2 regions of the Azospira sp. MPR-LB4 genome follow, and region 1 is predicted to be linked to the other one. Evidence: predicted binding sites of a transcription regulator. Region 1 holds the regulator's gene; the other holds the start of a gene.

Region 1 (3,816 bases):
CGGCGTCCAGGCGGTCGTAGTACTCGTCCAGGGTGCGGTAGTTCTGGCTGTAGGTGGGCCCCACCTTGGCGATGGAGGAAATGCCGAAGGACAGCATGTCGCAGTCCGCATGGGTGGAGTAGCCCTGGAAATTGCGGTGCAGCCGGCCCTGGCGCTGGGCCACGGCCAGCTCGTCGTCCGGCTTGGCGAAGTGGTCCATGCCGATGAAGACGTAGCCGGCATCGGTCAGCTTCTTGATGGCCAGGGAGAGCAGCTGCAGGCGCGTGTCGGCGTTGGGCAGGTCGCTCTCGTTGATGCGCCGCTGGGGCTTGAAGAGGCCCGGCAGGTGGGCATAGTTGTAGATGGAGAGACGCTCCGGGTCCATGGCCAGGACCCGCTCCAGGGTGCGGTTGAAGCCCATCACCGTCTGGTGGGGCAGGCCGTAGATGAGGTCCACGCTGATGGACTTGAAGCCGCTCTTGCGCGCCTGGTCCATCACCGTGAAGGTTTCTTCCTCGGTCTGGATGCGATTGATGGCCTGCTGCACCCGCTCGTCGAAATCCTGGACGCCCAGGCTCATGCGGTTGAAGCCCAGCTCGCCGAGCAGGGCCACGGTGGGCCGGTCCACCTTGCGCGGATCCACTTCGATGGAAATCTCGGCCCCATCCACCAGCTTGAAATGGCGGTGGGTGAGGTCCATCAGCTGGTGCATTTCCTCATGGGAGAGGAAGGTGGGCGTGCCGCCGCCCCAGTGCAGCTGGGAGACTTCCCGATCCCCGTCCAGCAGGTACTCGGCCTGCAGGGCCATCTCCTTGCCCAGGTACTTGATGTACTTGGCGCTGCGGCCGTGATCCTTGGTGATGATCTTGTTACAGGCGCAGTAGTAGCAGATGGTGTTACAGAAGGGGATGTGGAAGTATAATGACAGCGGTCGGCTGATACCGCCGATGTTGCGTTTGCCCAACCACAGCTTCAGGGCCTCGGCATCGAAGGCTTCGACAAAACGGTCAGCCGTCGGATAGGACGTGTAGCGCGGTCCATTGACGTCGAAGCGGCGGATGATCTGGGGATCGAAAACCAGGTTGTTGGCGGTAAATGTCATTGAAAAACAGTCGTTGCAGAACCACACATTAGGTGCGGCTTATTATCGTGGTGCAGGAACTGGGGCACGTTGACCTGGATCAAAGGCTTCCAAAGGGCCTTCCGGCGCAGGTTACCACCATCCGAACGCCCTTGGCCCAGCGAGGAACAGCATGCCGTTGAAGAAGACCAGCGCCCAAGAAATTACCCTGTCGGTCATCAAGACCGCCTGCTCGAACTGTAACCTGCAAGAACTGTGTCTTCCCTACGGTCTCAACGAGACCGAGATGTCCAAGCTGGACGAACTGGTCAGCACCCGCCGCAAGATCAAGCGCGGCGACCACCTGTACCGGGCCGGGGAGGCCTTCGAATCCATCTACGCCATCCGCGCCGGTTTCTTCAAGACCGACGTGCTGCTGGAAGACGGCCGCGACCAGGTCACCGGCTTCCAGATGGCCGGCGAGCTGCTGGGCCTGGACGGCATCAGCACCGAACACCATTCCTGTAACGCGGTGGCCCTGGAAGACAGCGAAGTCTGCATCATCCCCTTCCCCCGCCTGGAAGGCCTGTCCCGGGAGATCGTGGCCCTGCAGCACCACTTCCACAAGGTGATGAGCCGGGAGATCGTGCGCGACCACGGGGTCATGATGCTGCTCGGCACCATGCGGGCGGAAGAACGGCTGGCCGCCTTCCTCCTCAATCTCTCCCAGCGCTTCACCGCCCGCGGCTATTCCCACGCCGAGTTCTACCTGCGCATGACCCGGGAAGAAATCGGCAGCTACCTGGGCCTCAAGCTGGAAACCGTTTCCCGCGCCTTCTCCCGCTTCCAGGAAGAAGGTCTGATCGCCGTGCAGCAAAAGCACATCCGCATCCTGGACATCCCGGGCCTGAAAAAGCTGATGACCCACCAGTCGGCCTGATCCCGGGCAAGCGTCAAACAAAAAAGCGGCTCCGCGGAGCCGCTTTTTTTATTGCCCGGATTATTGCCCGGGCTTAGTCCAGGAGTGCCGGCAGTCCTACTGTTCCCCTTCCGGAAACACCGCCCCCCGCCGTGCCGCCATGCTGCGGCCGACGGCGGCCGCCTGCTCGGGGGACAGCAGGCGCCGCCCCAGGGGCAGCAGCTCCCGGGTTTCCAGATCGATGTGTCCCAGATAAAGCTCGGCCAGCCCTTCCACCATGGCCGCCGGCAGGGCCTCGCTGCATTCCCCCGGCTGGGCCGCGACGATGGCCTGCAGGCGGGCCAGCACCTCGTCCCGGGCCCGGTCCATGCGCCGGTGATCGGCCAGGATGCGCTCGATGAGGGCCTCCACCTGAGCCGCCACCGCCGCTTCCCGGGCCACCGCCTGGCTCGCCCGCAGGGCGGGAAAGAGGTCATCCTCCTCGTCCGCATGGTGATGGGGAGCGGCCACGGAGAAATAGCGCAGCACGCCCTGGGCCGCCTCCCGGGCAGCCTGGTCGGCACCGTGCCGGGGCAGGTGCTGCACCAGGCGACGCAGGGTCTCGATCTGGGCCTGGATGCGACCGTGACAGGCATCCAGCATTTCCAGGGGTTCGTCGAAACTGGGGGCGGCGGCGCCCAACAGGCTGTGGCTCATGCAATTCCTTTCACAGACCGGCGAAGAAGCCGGCGGGATGACGCGTCAGGGCAACGGAAACGATATAGGCGAAACACGACAGGGCCATGACGAAAAAGATGCCCCGCACCGCCTTGCTGCGCCCCCGCTTGAGGGCCACGCTGCCACAGCCGATGTAGGCCAGCAGGGCCAGCACCTTGGCCGTCAGCCAGCCCTGGACGAAGGGATACTGGCCGGAGAGAAAGGCCAGGGCCAGGGCGCTGCCGAGCAGCAGGGTATCCACCACATGGGGCGCCACCCGCGGCAGGCGCCCCTGCAGTCGAGGCGACTCCTGCAGCATCCAGAATCCGCGCAGGAGGAATCCGAGGCCGGAGAGGACGACGCAGGTGATGTGCAGATGCTTGAGGGCCAGGTACATGGGATGGCTCCGCGATCCGTCAGCCGGGCTGGCCGTCGGGCCGGGGCCGCAGGTACATGGCGCCGTGGCGCCGCACCCACAGGGCGAACACCAGCAGCCAGGCCAGGCTGGCCAGCCACTGCAGGTTGAAGGGGCCGGACAGGGGCAGGAACTCGCCGGCGATGCGCAGCAGGGGCACGCTCTGGAACAGCCAGAACAGGGGCCAGGTGGTCTGATCCCCGGCGTTGATGGGCCGGCCCGAATGCCCCAGGGTGACCCGGGTGACCATGCCCAGCAGCATGGAAACAAAATAGCCGATGCTGATGGCGTGCAGGGGCGCCAGGCCGCCGAAGCTGCCGCCCAGCGCCAGGGCCAGCCCCTGGCAGGCATAGAGCACCAGCCCCAGGCCCAGCCAGACGGTGGCGCCGTGGATCATGGCCAGCATGGGCACCGCCAGGCTGCGCCGAAGCTGCCACTTCCAGGAGAAATGGATGACCACGGCGGCGGCAACGGCGTCCGGCAGCCACAGGGCTCCGTGCCAGCCGACCAGGGCCAGCAGGGCGTGGCCAAGGAAACAGGCCAGCACCAGCCACAGCAGGGGCATGGGTCGGTAGATGGTGTAGTTCTTCAGCACCGCTGCAGTGAAGAAGGGCAGCATGCGATGGCTGACGATGAAGAACACCGGCAGCAGGCAGCCCCACAGCCCCAGCTCGATGCCGGCCCGCACCCCGTCGCCGGCCATGGCTGCCAGGCCCCAGGCATAGGCCCAGAGGGCGACCAGGCCCA
Region 2 (3,816 bases), 1.2 Mb from region 1:
TCACTTCCTGGGTGCGCAAATCGATCTGGGGCTGGTAGTGCAGCACGAACTCGTTGCGCGCCAGGGCCAGGCGCAGGTCGTTGCTCAGGCGCAGGCGCTCGCCCACGTCCTTGTCCATTTCCCGGTCGAAAAAGCGGTAGCCGTTGCGGCCGGCGCCCTTGGCCCGGTACATGGCCGTATCCGCCTTTTTCAGCAGGGTGTCGAAATCGCCGCCGTCGTCGGGGAAAAGGGAAACGCCGATGGAAACGGAGGTGGACAGGTCGTGGTCCTGGATCGCGAAGGGCTGCTGCATCTGCTCGACGATGCGGTTCACCAGGCTCTCCACTTCCCGGGGCCGCTCCACGTCTTCCAGCAGGATGAGGAATTCGTCGCCGCCCTGGCGGCTGACCGTGCTGCCGGCCGGCACCAGGGACTGCAGGCGCTGGCCGATGCCCTGCAGCAGCAGGTCGCCCAGGGTATGGCCGAGGGAGTCGTTCACCGTCTTGAAATTGTCCAGGTCGATATAGACCAGCCCCACCCGGGAGGACTGGACCCGGGCCCGCTCCGCCGCCCGCTCGAAGCGCTCCCGCACCAGGATGCGGTTGGGCAGCTCGGTCAGGGGATCGTGGTAGGCGAGGAACTGGATGCGCGCCTCCGCCGCCTGGCGCTCCGCCATCTCCAGGCTCAGGCGCAGGTAGGGGTCGCGCACGCTGGAGACGAAGACCGCCTTGTAGATCCAGAAATAGGCGATGACCTTGTAGGTATGGCCGAGCAGCTGGAACACGTCATTGACGTTGGAGTACAGGGTGAAGCACAGCTCCGAGAGGATGGTGATGAGCACCGCGGTGAACAGGTTGGCGGCGTCGAAGGCGGGCTTGCCCTGGGTCTTCGGATAGAGGATCACCGCAGTGGCGCCGAGGATGGCGATGAGGCCGTATTCGGCGGCGATCTTGAGACCGGTGAGGCCCACCCCGGGCACGAACATGGTGGGCCAGAAATCCGGCAGGTAAAGCTCCGAGACGAACACCGCGGCGGTCACCAGCAGGGCCCACAGCATCAGCCGGTAGCGGTCCCGGGGGCGGGCCAGGGGCTGCCAGGGGCGCAGGGCGATGGTGAGCAGGGTCAGGGCCGCCACGTAGCGGGCCGCCAGCCAGAAGGTGATGGCCTTCTGGGGCGAGGAGGGCGTGACGAAGTCGGGCATGCCCCGGTAGGAGAGGGTATGGCCGAAATCCAGCAGGGCCACGGCGAGGAAGCCGCAGGCCAGGATCATCAGGTTGCCCGCCCGCTCCCGGCTGTAGGCATGCCAGGAGACGGCGAAGACCAGCACGGAGACGACGAAGGAGAAGCTCTCCATCACCGTGTGCAGGGTCAGGGGGAAGATGGTGTCGCTCTGTTTGAGGCCGCCCAGGGGCGGCAGCAGCCAGACCACGACGAAAAGCAGGGAAAGGACGATCACCAGGCCCCAAGGAATGGGGCTGTAGCGGGTCAGGGGAGCGGCCTCCGGGGGGGCGGCTGCGGGCGTCGAGAGAATGGGCAGGGGCCGGGACATGGGTGGGTGGGAAAACAAGCCTTCTGGGGAATCGGGGCTGTTACTCGAACCGCCGGCCTGCCGGCATGGGGCGGGCCTTGTTGTGGGTCATTCTCATTAACCCCGATGCGGCGGAAAACCGCACCAGGCAAAGCCCGATCAGGCTAACCGAAGCCCGGTGACTTTTCAAATCACCTACATCCTGCGGGGGCTTTTTTTCGCTTTTGATTCACATCATAAACCTGGGTTTCCGTAGGGGCATAGAGTGGTCGAACCTTGAGCCGGCCCTTCGAGCCGTGCCTGCCGATTGGGGGAATCATCCGTGAATATTTCCAGCATTCTGGTCAACGCCGGGCCGCAGCAGATCGCGGCCGTCGAGGCGGGTCTGGCGACCTTGGCGGGCGTGGAGGTCCACGCCGTCTCCGAAGAGGGCCGCATGATCGTCACCATCGAGAGCGACGGCGACCGGGAAACCACCCAAACCTACGAGGCGATACAGCAGCTGCCGGGCGTCATGTCCCTGGCCATGGTGTATCACCACTTCGAACCTGATCCCGAGAAGGAGTCCTGAGATGAACCTGACCCGTCGCGACTTTATCAAGAGCAGCGCCGTCGCCGCCGCCGCCAACGCCGCCGGCATGGCGGTGCCCGGCGTATCCGAAGCCCTGGCGCAGCAGCCGAAGAATGACGGCATCCGCTGGGACAAGGGCGTCTGCCGCTTCTGCGGCACCGGCTGCGGTGTCCTGGTGGGCACCAAGGACGGCCGCGTGGTGGCCACCCAGGGCGATCCGGAAGCGCCGGTGAACCGGGGCCTCAACTGCATCAAGGGTTACTTCCTCTCCAAGATCATGTACGGCAAGGACCGCCTGACCCAGCCCCTGCTGCGCATGAAGAACGGCCAGTACGACAAGAACGGCGACTTCACCCCCATTTCCTGGGACCAGGCCTACGACATCATGGCCGAGAAGTGCAAGGCCGCCCTCAAGGCCGGCGGCCCGCGCAACATCGCCATGTTCGGCTCCGGCCAGTGGACCATCTGGGAAGGCTACGCCGCCGCCAAGCTGTGGAAGGCCGGGTTCCGCTCCAACAACCTGGACCCCAACGCCCGCCACTGCATGGCTTCCGCCGTGGCCGGCTTCATGCGCACCTTCGGCATCGACGAGCCCATGGGCTGCTATGACGATGCGGAGCACGCCGACGTGTTCGCCCTGTGGGGCTCCAACATGGCGGAGATGCACCCCATCCTCTGGTCCCGCATCACCGACCGCCGCCTCAACGCCAAGCACGTCAAGATCCACGTGCTGTCCACCTTCACCCACCGCTCCTGCGAGCTGGCCGACAACGAGCTGATCTTCAAGCCCCAGTCCGACCTGGCCATCCTCAACTACATCGCCAACTACATCATCCAGAACGGCGCGGTGAACCAGGACTTCGTCAAGAACCACGTCAAGTTCAAGAAGGGCGTCACCGACATCGGCTACGGCCTGCGTCCCAACCACCCCCTGGAACAGGCCGCCGGCAACAACGGCTACCCGGGCCCGGACGGCAAGCCCAAGGGCGACCCCAACAAGGCCACCGACATCTCCTTCGACGAGTTCAAGGCCTTCGTCGCCGAATACACGCTGGACAAGACCCACGAGATTTCCGGCGTGCCGAAGGAGAACCTGGAAGCCCTGGCCAAGGCCTATGCCGATCCCAAGGTGAAGGTCGTCTCCTACTGGACCATGGGCTTCAACCAGCACACCCGGGGCACCTGGGTGAACAACATGATCTACAACGTGCACCTGCTGGTGGGCAAGATCTCCGAACCGGGCAACGGCCCCTTCTCCCTCACCGGCCAGCCTTCCGCCTGCGGCACGGCCCGGGAAGTGGGCACCTTCGCCCATCGCCTGCCCGCCGACATGGTGGTGGTCAATCCCAAGCACCGGGAAATCACCGAGAAGCTGTGGAAGCTGCCCGCCGGCACCATCCCCGACTGGGTGGGTCTGCACGCCGTGGCCCAGAGCCGCGCCCTGAAGGACGGCAAGGTGGCCTTCTTCTGGTCCACCACCACCAACAACATGCAGGCCGGCCCCAACATCAACGGCGAGGTCTACCCGGGCTGGCGCAATCCGGCCGCCTTCGTGGTGCACTCCGACGTCTATCCCACCGTCTCCGCCCTGGCTGCCGACCTGATCCTGCCCTCCGCCATGTGGATGGAGAAGGAAGGCGCCTACGGCAACGCCGAGCGCCGCACCCAGTTCTGGCGCCAGCAGGTCAAGCCCCAGGGCCAGGCCCGCTCCGACGTGCTGCAGTACGTGGAATTCTCC

What was found. Region 1 encodes FNR, which switches genes on or off when oxygen is low (the NO sensors DNR and NnrR bind a similar motif). Its sites were predicted from a motif close to TTGANCTAGNTCAA; they were not measured.
Region 2: the regulator FNR is predicted to act here: its motif matches at 1,732-1,745, upstream of AC3QLZ_RS09410 (chaperone NapD).

Annotation. Positions count from the first base shown of each region.
Region 1 is NZ_CM179521.1:3,206,563-3,210,378, reverse strand. It holds gene hemN (oxygen-independent coproporphyrinogen III oxidase) at 1-1,081, opposite strand, end outside; gene fnr (fumarate/nitrate reduction transcriptional regulator Fnr) at 1,233-1,979, shown strand; gene AC3QLZ_RS15080 (hemerythrin domain-containing protein) at 2,076-2,654, opposite strand; gene AC3QLZ_RS15075 (SirB2 family protein) at 2,665-3,051, opposite strand; gene AC3QLZ_RS15070 (NnrS family protein) at 3,071-3,816, opposite strand, start outside.
Region 2 is NZ_CM179521.1:2,005,346-2,009,161, forward strand. It holds gene AC3QLZ_RS09405 (putative bifunctional diguanylate cyclase/phosphodiesterase) at 1-1,528, opposite strand, end outside; gene AC3QLZ_RS09410 (chaperone NapD) at 1,830-2,078, shown strand; gene napA (nitrate reductase catalytic subunit NapA) at 2,080-3,816, shown strand, end outside.